Regions from separate parts of the Lysinibacillus sp. NPDC093210 genome, predicted to be linked through region 2. Evidence: riboswitches for the same ligand, from Rfam matches in the RefSeq annotation. Region 2 holds a riboswitch; each other region holds the start of a gene.

Region 1 (3,286 bases), on a different contig from region 2:
CAAATTCAATCGCACGTGGATATTTATATGGTGCAGTCATTAATTTTACATGGTTTTGTAACTTTTTAATAAGTGTTTCATCCCCAGTCTCATCTTCACGAAGGACTATAAATGCTTTAACAATATTTCCTCTTACTTCATCTGGACTAGCAACAACAGCAGCTTCCTTTACTGTTGGATGTTTCATTAATGCATCTTCTACTTCAAATGGCCCTATTGTGTAGCCCGAAGAAATAATGACATCATCTCCACGACCCTCAAACCAAAAATAGCCATCAGCATCTTTATATGCACGATCTCCAGTTATATACCATTCTCCGCGGAATTGTAGGTTCGTGCGTTCAGGATCTTGGAAATATTTTTTAAAGAGTGCAGGTGTTTCTCGATGCACTGCAATATCCCCAACAACACCTTCCGACACAGGTTGTCCTAGGTCATCGATTATTTCTACTGTATTTCCTGGTGTCGGTTTACCCATCGAGCCGACGCGCGCTTCCATACCAACCATTGTCCCAACAAGTAATGTATTTTCCGTTTGCCCGTAACCATCACGAACCTGGATATCAAACGTTTCTGAGAACACTTTTACAACTTCACTATTCAGTGGTTCACCCGCTGAAACAGCTTGGCGAATTTCACTTAAATTATAGTCCTGTAAATTATTGAGTGCTGCCATAAAACGATACTCTGTCGGTGTACAACATAATACATTTACTTTAAATTTTTCAAGCAATGACAAATAAGTTGATGCATCAAACTTGCCTTTATAAACAAAGGCTGTAGCGCCACTGCCTAAAGTTGCTAGGAATGGACTCCAAATCCATTTTTGCCAGCCAGGTGCCGCAGTAGCCCATACTATATCATTTTCTTGAACACCTAACCAATTCGGTGCTGTTGTTCGTAAATGAGCATAACCCCAGCTATGTGTATGAACAGCGGCCTTAGGATTGCCAGTTGTTCCACTTGTATAGGCTAAAAAAGCATTGTCCGTACTTTTTGTCGGTGTAGGATTCGTATAGTCTGTAGGATGCTCCTCCATTTTTTCAAGCAACGGTTGCCATGGGGCATGAGCATGACCAATAACATATTGCAAAATACCCTTTAAGTTTTTTACTTCGTCAAATTGCTCAATATATGGCTCGTAGGCAATTATTCCTTTTGCATTTGCATGTGTAATTCGATATTCAATATCCTTTGTACGCAACATTTCTGAACTAGGAATAATCGTTAAGCCCGCTTTCAATGCCGCTATGTAGACGATATATGCCTCGACAGATCTTGGAACCATCACTAAAAGCACATCGCCTTTTGTTAGTCCTTGCGAAGTAAATACATGGGCCGCCTGATTTGCTTTTTCAAGTAAAGTTGCATATGTAATGTGTTGAATTTCTTCGTGATCGTTATAAACAATTAATGCATTTTTAGTAGGGTCCTGAGCATACTTCTCAATCTCCTCAACAATGTTATACCATTCTGGTGCGATTAAATCCTGTCTTTTCATAATAACTTCCTCCTTATTGCTAGGTTTATTATAAAACTCATTTTTTATGATTTTCAATGGATGAACCTTATTTTAAGAAAGTCATGACAATTATCATGGTTTATTATATGGCATCAGTCACTGCTTTCCAGATAATGATAAAATGCTATTGAATACTGTGGATAGGTATGTTACATTTTTGACAACTAAAAACTTCATGATTGCAGGGGGACTCGTAGTGAGTTGAGAAGGTAAAACCTGACCCTTTGAACCTGTTAGTTAATACTGACGTAGGGAGCAACACACATCTTCTTCTTGATGATAAGCTCTTTTTACGTGTATACTTTGCACGAAAAAGAGCTTTTTTGCATGCTTACGTCCATCCAAAAAAGGAGGACTACGATGATTTTTCAAACGATTCGCAAAAAACAGCCACTCATTCATTGTATTACAAATTATGTTGTGGCAAATTTCCAAGCAAACGGCTTATTAGCAATTGGTGCTTCACCTGTAATGGCAGATGAATCTCTGGAAGTTGAGGAGATGGTATCGATTGCATCAGCCCTATTGATTAATATTGGCACACTTACTACCCGTACAAAAGAATCGATGTTGCTTGCTGGAAAAAAGGCAAACGCGCTAGGTGTACCGGTTATTTTGGACCCAGTTGGTGTTGGAGCAACAAATTTACGTAAACAAACGGTACAGCAACTATTAGAAGCCGTTCATTTTGCTGTTATTCGTTGTAATATCGGTGAACTTGCCGCTATCGCCGATGTTCGTTGGCAACAAAAAGGAGTAGATAGTGGCAGCGGTTTAATTTCAGTTGAAGATAAAGCGAAAGAAATTTCTAAAAAATATAATTGTATCGTTATTGTAACTGGTGAAAAAGATTTTATAACTGATGGAGAGCATTCCCAATGGATTATTGGCGGACATGTTCGAATGACCGAAGTTACAGGAACTGGTTGTTTGTTAAGTGCCATTTGCTGTGCAGCTTATATTGCAGGCAATAAGCCATTTTCTCAGTTGTGCAATACATTAACGAACTATAAAAAAGTTGCTGAACATGCCGCCTCATCTGCGCCATATAACGGCGATTTTGCAGTATCGGTCTTAAATGAGTTACACCGTTTATCGAAGGACGGTGAAAAATAATGCATATTGTAACAACAATAGCTGGCTCAGATAGTGGTGGTGGAGCTGGTATCCAAGCTGATTTAAAAACATTTCAGGAATTAGATGTATTCGGGACATCCGTTATAACAGCTTTAACAGCACAAAACACCTTAGGAGTGAACGGTGTACTTCCAATTGAACATGTTTTTGTAAATAAACAACTTCATTCACTCCTGGATGATTTTTCAATTAGTGCAGTAAAAACAGGAATGCTTTTTTCCTCTGATATTATTTATACAATTGCAAGAGCTATGTCTAATTTAAATATTCCGCTTATCGTTGATCCTGTGATGATTGCCAAAGGTGGCGAAAACTTATTACAACAAGAAGCAGTTGAAGCATTAAAAAAAGCTTTATTACCTCTTGCTACAATCGTAACGCCTAACATCCCAGAAGCAGAGACACTTACTGCTAGAAAAATACGCAATTTATCAGACATTCAGCAAGCTGCACAATCATTATTAACATTAGGTGTTCAATGCGTCATTATCAAAGGTGGACATTTACATGACGATAATTTTGCAACGGATTATGTATTTTTTGAAGATGGCGAAACATTTTCAATGCAATCTCCCCGAATTGCAACGAAAAACACGCACGGAACGGGATGTACATTTTCTGCTGCAT
Region 2 (3,286 bases):
CAAATATCGTTCGGGCTATCTACAGACGTATGGATGCTTTTTGTTGCTCGTTTCTTAGGAGGTTTAGGTTCTGCCTTTGTAGCACCTCCAATTATGGCGTTTGTAGCAGATATCACAACGTATGAAGAACGAGGTAAAGGAATGGGCATGTTAGGTGCCGCAATGTCTCTTGGTTTTATGATTGGACCAGGTATTGGTGGATTCTTATCTAAAGTTAGTTTGCATTTCCCATTCTTTATGGCTGGAGGAGCAGCTATTATTGCCTCTATCCTTTCATTGTTGTTATTACCTTCTACAAAACCAAGTGCAGCTCAGAAAGCACAAAAGCAAGATAATCTTGTGAGGCAGATGGCACGTTCAGTCCAAATGCCATACTTTGTCATGTTGATTATTATGCTAGTGTTCTCGTTCGGCATCGCCAATTTCCAAACGACATTATCATTATTTGTGACAGACAAATTTAACTATACACCTACCGATATTGCGATAATTTTAACTGTAGGTGGTGCATTTGGTGTTGTGGTGCAGATGTTCATCATCACACCACTCTTTAAGCGCTTTGGGGAAATGAAAGTTGTATTAGTCAATTTATTTATTGCTGCTGTAGCTATTTTCCTAATATTATTTGTTTCTGGCTTTGCACTTATTTTAGTTGTCGCAACGATTTTCTCAACGGCAACAACACTTATTCGCCCAGCCGTCAACACACTGATTTCTAAACTTGCTGGCAATGAACAAGGTTTAGCGGCTGGACTTACCAATGCCTATATGAGTCTTGGAAATATGATTGGTCCTGCACTTGCGGGTCTTTTATTCGATTGGAATATGAACAGTCCGTATATATTTGGGGCAATTATTTTAATGACATGCTTCTTACTAGCGCTCATTTGGACATTGAAAAAGGCGCCGCATCTTATGCAACCTGATTCAAATTAGTCCATTGACAATTATTTGTAATATGGTACATTTATTATCGAAAAATTAAATCGTTTAACACCACTAGGGGAGTCTTTACAAGGCTGAGACGTATATACTCATATACGAACCCTTTGAACCTGATCTAGTTCATACTAGCGGAGGGAAGTGGCGACGCTTGCTTTCGTGTAATTTTAAATTGCAAGGCCGCTTCCTTTCGTACAAGGGAGCGGCTTTTTTGTATTCATTAGACAGTGCTAACGGCGATTTTGCGAGGACTACCGGCGATTTGTCCGGTTTTATCGGCGATTTCGGGATGCCTATCGGCGATTTCTAGCATTTCACCGGCGGTTCACTTTGTTCTATCGGCGATTCATCCCACAAAACTAAAAGGAGTAACTATCATGTCTATTCGAAAACTAACTACTATGGCTTTATTAGTAGCTATTGCAGTAGCAGGCTCTATTTTTGTCTCCATTCCAACTGGCATTGCTCGTGCTTATCCTGTACAACATGCGATCAATGTCATCTGTGCCATTTTATTAGGTCCTATGCCTTCTATCATCGTTGCTATAGTTACAGCATTGATTCGTATATTAACAGGTACAGGCTCTCTTTTGGCGATTCCAGGCAGTGTCATCGGGGCAGCATGTGCAGCTTTTGCTTATAAATACAGTCGCAACAACTGGCTAGCTGGTGTTGGTGAAGTATTTGGCACAGGTATCCTTGCCTCATTAGTCGCTGTACCATATGCGCAATTATTAATGGGAACATCTGTAGGTGCTTTATTTTTTATGCCTGCATTTTTGACATCTAGTTTAATTGGGGCATTTCTTGGTATTTTGATTGCTAGCAATCTACGGAAAACCGCATCGCATATTCTTTTTACGAAATAGCTTTGTTTATAAAAAAGACGATGGCACATGCTTTGAGCAATGTGCCATCGTCTTTTTGATTAAGAGCGTTTTTTCATTCCTTTTAATAACTGTGCAACGTTCGTGTCCTCCGCCTGTACGGTTGCTTCTTCTATAGACTTTTCTTTTTGCTTATGCCTTGGTATGAAGCTCCATCCAAAGCGTCGAATCGTAATATCTACGAAGAATAATAGCATCCCTGTTAATAGTAACCATGTTGCAATATTTTGGCGCTCTGCTCCTTTGTTAGTGAACTTACGGAACACGTCTTGTGGTTCTTTCAAGACAGAGCCACCAGTTTGCATCGTTAGTTGCTCAACAAGTGTTTCATTCACGGGACGTAATTCATATTCTGCACTGTACGGTACGCTTAGACCAGCCTGGTAAATGGCCTGCTCTTCGTCAGCAATACGGAAAAAAATCAACCCTGGTTTAGCTTTGACAACTGCACGTACTTGCGAGGCAGAAATCGTTTCAAGCTGCAAATCAAGCTCCTCGCCAGATTCATCGACAGCGACAATATCTAAAAATGCAGCTTCATTTGTCGGGTCCGTGATGATAAATGAGCCATCTGTATCAAGACGTACATCATAGGCTACATCATTATAACTTGGTAGCATTTGCGAAATGATAGTTTGCCAAAATGATCCCCATTCTTGCCACCTTGCCCAGTCACCAGCCCATTTCCCTGTCGAATCTGATGTGAAAGCAAAAGTTTTACCAAGTCCATATTGCCATTGTGCCAATACAGGGTCTTCCTTCTCGCTTTCAGCTATCACAGCAGCTCCCTGCTTCGCTGTCGTACCAATATATGCATTCATTTGTGGCACACCATTTGCAAAGAGTGCATTCCATCCAGCTGCATTATAAATTGTAGGGTAAAATGGATTGTCTTCTATATAAGTACGTGAAATCATTGCTGTCTCACGTGATAAAATTGAAGGAATTGTTTGTTCATCAATGACATCATAGAAACGACCACTACCCATTTCACTTAATGACTGTAGTAAGTTGCCATCTGCATCTTGTCCAATCGCCACTGTAGAAAGTGTAATTCCTTGTTCCTTACCATTTTCAATTAAATCCTCATAATTGCCTGATTGCGACTGTCCATCAGTTAATAAAATAATATGCTTCCTCTGCAATTTTAAATCTGCCAAACTATCATATGCTGCTGCAAGTGAGCTATATATTTCCGTACCACCACCAGGAGTCACCGATAAAATCGTATCGACTGCTTCCTCTTTATTACCAAGCGGTCCAGTTTCAATGATTTCCCAAGGTCGATCATCAAAGGCAATAAACCCAAGCGAATCCTCATCGCGTAACATTTCAACTGATCGCGCGGCCGCCTCTTTCGCTAGCTCTAATTTTGAGCCATACATACTTCCTGAACGGTCAAGTACGATGACAAGTCCTAGCGATGGCAATTGCTCTTTACCCTTTATCTCCATCTC
Region 3 (3,286 bases), on a different contig from region 2:
GTATTAGAGGAAAAGCTTGAGATGCTCCGTACCACATATGAGGAAGCATTTAAAACCTTACAACAGACGCAAAGCTATGCAAAGGCATGTGCGGACTTTATTGATAAAGTAGAGGAAACGGCAAAGGAAATCCGTGTCCTTGAAAAAGAAGCAGGTCGTGTAAAAGAGCTTTACACAGTGTTGAATGGTCAAAATCCGAAAAAACTTTCCTTTGAGCGTTATATTCAAATAAATTATTTAGATAAAATCACTGCGGCAGCTAATATTCGTTTAGTCCATTTATCGAATGGACAGTTTGAACTGCGTCGTTCAGATCGGTTAGAGAAACATGCGAAGCAAAGTGGGCTTGGGTTGGATGTCTATGATGCGTATACAGATCAATTAAGAGATGTCAAAACATTATCAGGTGGGGAGAAGTTTAATGCATCACTAAGTCTTGCATTAGGTATGGCCGATGTAATTCAAAGCTTCCAAGGCAATATTCGTATCGAAACAATGTTTATTGACGAGGGCTTCGGTTCATTGGATGAGGAAGCGTTAAATAAAGCAATTGATACGCTAATTGATTTACAAGACTCTGGAAGAATGATTGGTGTTATTTCACATGTGGCCGAGTTAAAGGCTGCTATGCCGGCAGTATTACACGTTGAAAAAACGTTGAGCGGACATAGTACAACCCATTTTGAAGTAAAATAAGTGCCAGTCACTCAAACAATTCTGAATTTTCATAGCACTGCCAGTAGGGTTAGACAAACAAAAGTGCCAGTCACTCAAACAATTTATGCATAACAAAGTAAAAACCCACGAAGTCTCCTGCGGCATACAGAATGCTGCGCCGCAGGAAAGCCAAGTGGGTTTTTACGTTATAGGAGCCTATTGGCTATTATTTTTTGTGTGTCGTTACGTTTGGTGTTGTTCCTTTTTTTGCTGCGACCACTTTTTTGACAATAGGAATAACGATGGGCGCTAATTTTATAGCAGTTTTAACTACCTTCGATACTTTCATGAATACGACAGCTCCTTAGTACAAAATTTTAACGAATAACGCGTACAGCTTGAACAATATTCCAAATGACAATGCCTAATGAAACGAGTAAATAAATACCAAAAGATACAAACCATATGATAATAAATGTATTCCCATTAGACGAAGGATCAAACGTGTTTAATGACATAGTAGAAAATACAAAGACGATAAAGAAAATGATACCAAAGACAAATGGTATTAAATGAGAAATAAGTGCTTTGATGGAGTGTCTCTTGACATCACTATCTTTAGACACAAAATAAACGATTAACGGAACGATAAATGGTGCAAAAAAAATACTGAGATAACTAAAGGCAGATAAAATTTTTTGATTCTCCATAGTAGTCCCTCCTTTTTAATTATTTACGCATAGAAAACTCGAAAGTTTCAAAAAAATTAATGTTGAAAAGGTTGTAATTACAAAAGTGTTTGCGTACAATGAGGGTGTTCAACAAAAAAATAAGATGTAACGACCACAAGGGGAGCTGATGATGTCAGCTGAGACTGGGCACGTAATGCCTTTACTCTTCGAACCTGTAAGTTAACACTTGCGTAGGGATGTGGATAGAAACCGACACTTTTACGATGTGAGGCTCTGTCCTGGCATCGTTTTTTTATGCCGGATTGACATGCATCTCAAAATGATTTCTATTCCTGCTCTTGTATCCTACATCGGAACAAAGGAGAGAATAATAATATGGACAAAAAAAGATTACTCATGCTGGTGGAAATTGCAATTTTCGCAGCGGTAGGACTTGTACTCGATCAAGTTTCCTTTAAAGTATGGGCACAAGGTGGCTCGGTAAGCTTAGTAATGATACCAATCATCTTAATGGCATTTCGTTGGGGCCTCTTTGCTGGGCTAACAACAGGTTTACTGATTGGTGTTATGCAAACGATGTTTAACTCCTACATTGTGCATTGGCTTCAAGGATTACTAGATTACGGGGTAGCATTTACAGTAGTTGGGATAGCGGCAGTAGTACGCGAACCAGTATTTAAAGCGACAACAGCCTTAAACAAAAAGAAAATGGCCCTTTACATTGTAATCGGTACGGTGTTAGCAGGCTTCCTACGTTATTTAGCTCATACGTTTGCAGGTGCGGTATTTTTTGCAGAATATGCAGGCGAGCAAAACGCATGGATTTATTCAATCATTTACAATGGAACATACATGCTTCCAGCAACAATTTTAACAGCAATTGTTGCTGTGCTATTATTTACAGCGGCGCCACAATTAATGCAGCGGAAATCTTAAACACTATAAGAATGTCCTAAAAGTGAAAATAGTATGCTAAGTGTTACTTAGTATGCTATTTTTTTTATAATCTAAGGTCTCCACGTGATTGGGTTGCTATTTTTTAGACGAAGAACTTATAAAAAGGTCTGTTTTTTATTTACAAGGTACTTATGAAATAATGTTAGCATAGAATAATTAAAGCGTTTGGCGTTATGGACATATAAAGTTATGTTATATTAATGAATAGATATTAGATGAAAGGGACGTTAAAAATGATTGTAAAAACGCAAGAAGAAATTGAAGCCTTTAAAAAAATTGGTCGCATTTGTGCAGAAATTCGTGAGGCAATGAAGGCAGCTACAAAACCGGGTGTGACAACACTTGAATTAGATGAAATTGCAGGCAGCATGTTTGCTGAAGCAGGAGCTATTTCTGGTCCTAAAGGTGAATATGATTTCCCAGGATACACTTGTATTAGTGTCAATGAGGAAGTTGCCCACGGTATTCCAGGACAACGTGTTATACAAGAAGGGGATATTGTAAATATTGACGTATCCGGTTCTCTAAATGGCTATTTTGCAGATACTGGTATTTCATTTGTAGTAGGGGCAGGTTACGAGGATAAGGAAAAACTTTGCCGCGTAGCAAAAAGTGCCTTTGATCGCGCTATGACAAAAGTAAAAGCAGGTTCTAAATTAAACCAAATTGGGAAAGCTGTAGAGCGTGAAGCTTATGCAAATGATTTAACTGTTATTATGAATTTAACAGGTCATGGATTAGGTCGTTCATTACATGATGAGCCAAACCATATTTTAAATTATTACGATGCTTGGGATTCAACAATTATGAAAGAAGGTATGGTGCTAGCAGTTGAGCCGTTTATTTCTGCGAAAGCAGAACATATCGTTGAAGCTGGTGATGGCTGGACATTTGTTACACCTGACAAATCATTAGTTGCCCAAATTGAGCATTCTATTATTGTTACAAAAGACAAACCAATCATTTTAACTTCGTTAGAT

Evidence for each region. Region 2 has a riboswitch for thiamine pyrophosphate ahead of thiW (energy coupling factor transporter S component ThiW). Riboswitches for the same ligand answer to the same signal wherever they lie in the genome.
Region 1: it holds a riboswitch for thiamine pyrophosphate, as region 2 does, so the genes downstream of both, thiM (hydroxyethylthiazole kinase) here and thiW (energy coupling factor transporter S component ThiW) in region 2, are expected to answer to the same signal.
Region 3: it holds a riboswitch for thiamine pyrophosphate, as region 2 does, so the genes downstream of both, thiT (energy-coupled thiamine transporter ThiT) here and thiW (energy coupling factor transporter S component ThiW) in region 2, are expected to answer to the same signal.

What each region holds. Positions count from the first base shown of each region.
Region 1 covers NZ_JBIVOE010000001.1:1,006,120-1,009,405, forward strand. The annotation lists gene mbcS (acyl-CoA synthetase MbcS) at 1-1,501, opposite strand, end outside; TPP riboswitch at 1,696-1,794, shown strand; gene thiM (hydroxyethylthiazole kinase) at 1,883-2,638, shown strand; gene thiD (bifunctional hydroxymethylpyrimidine kinase/phosphomethylpyrimidine kinase) at 2,638-3,286, shown strand, end outside.
Region 2 covers NZ_JBIVOE010000002.1:590,153-593,438, forward strand. The annotation lists gene ACIP9C_RS08380 (MFS transporter) at 1-936, shown strand, start outside; TPP riboswitch at 992-1,099, shown strand; gene thiW (energy coupling factor transporter S component ThiW) at 1,320-1,811, shown strand; gene ACIP9C_RS08390 (VWA domain-containing protein) at 1,871-3,286, opposite strand, start outside.
Region 3 covers NZ_JBIVOE010000010.1:92,240-95,525, forward strand. The annotation lists gene ACIP9C_RS20060 (AAA family ATPase) at 1-696, shown strand, start outside; gene ACIP9C_RS20065 (hypothetical protein) at 884-1,006, opposite strand; gene ACIP9C_RS20070 (magnetosome magnetite crystal formation protein family) at 1,035-1,367, opposite strand; TPP riboswitch at 1,496-1,603, shown strand; gene thiT (energy-coupled thiamine transporter ThiT) at 1,725-2,285, shown strand; gene map (type I methionyl aminopeptidase) at 2,540-3,286, shown strand, end outside.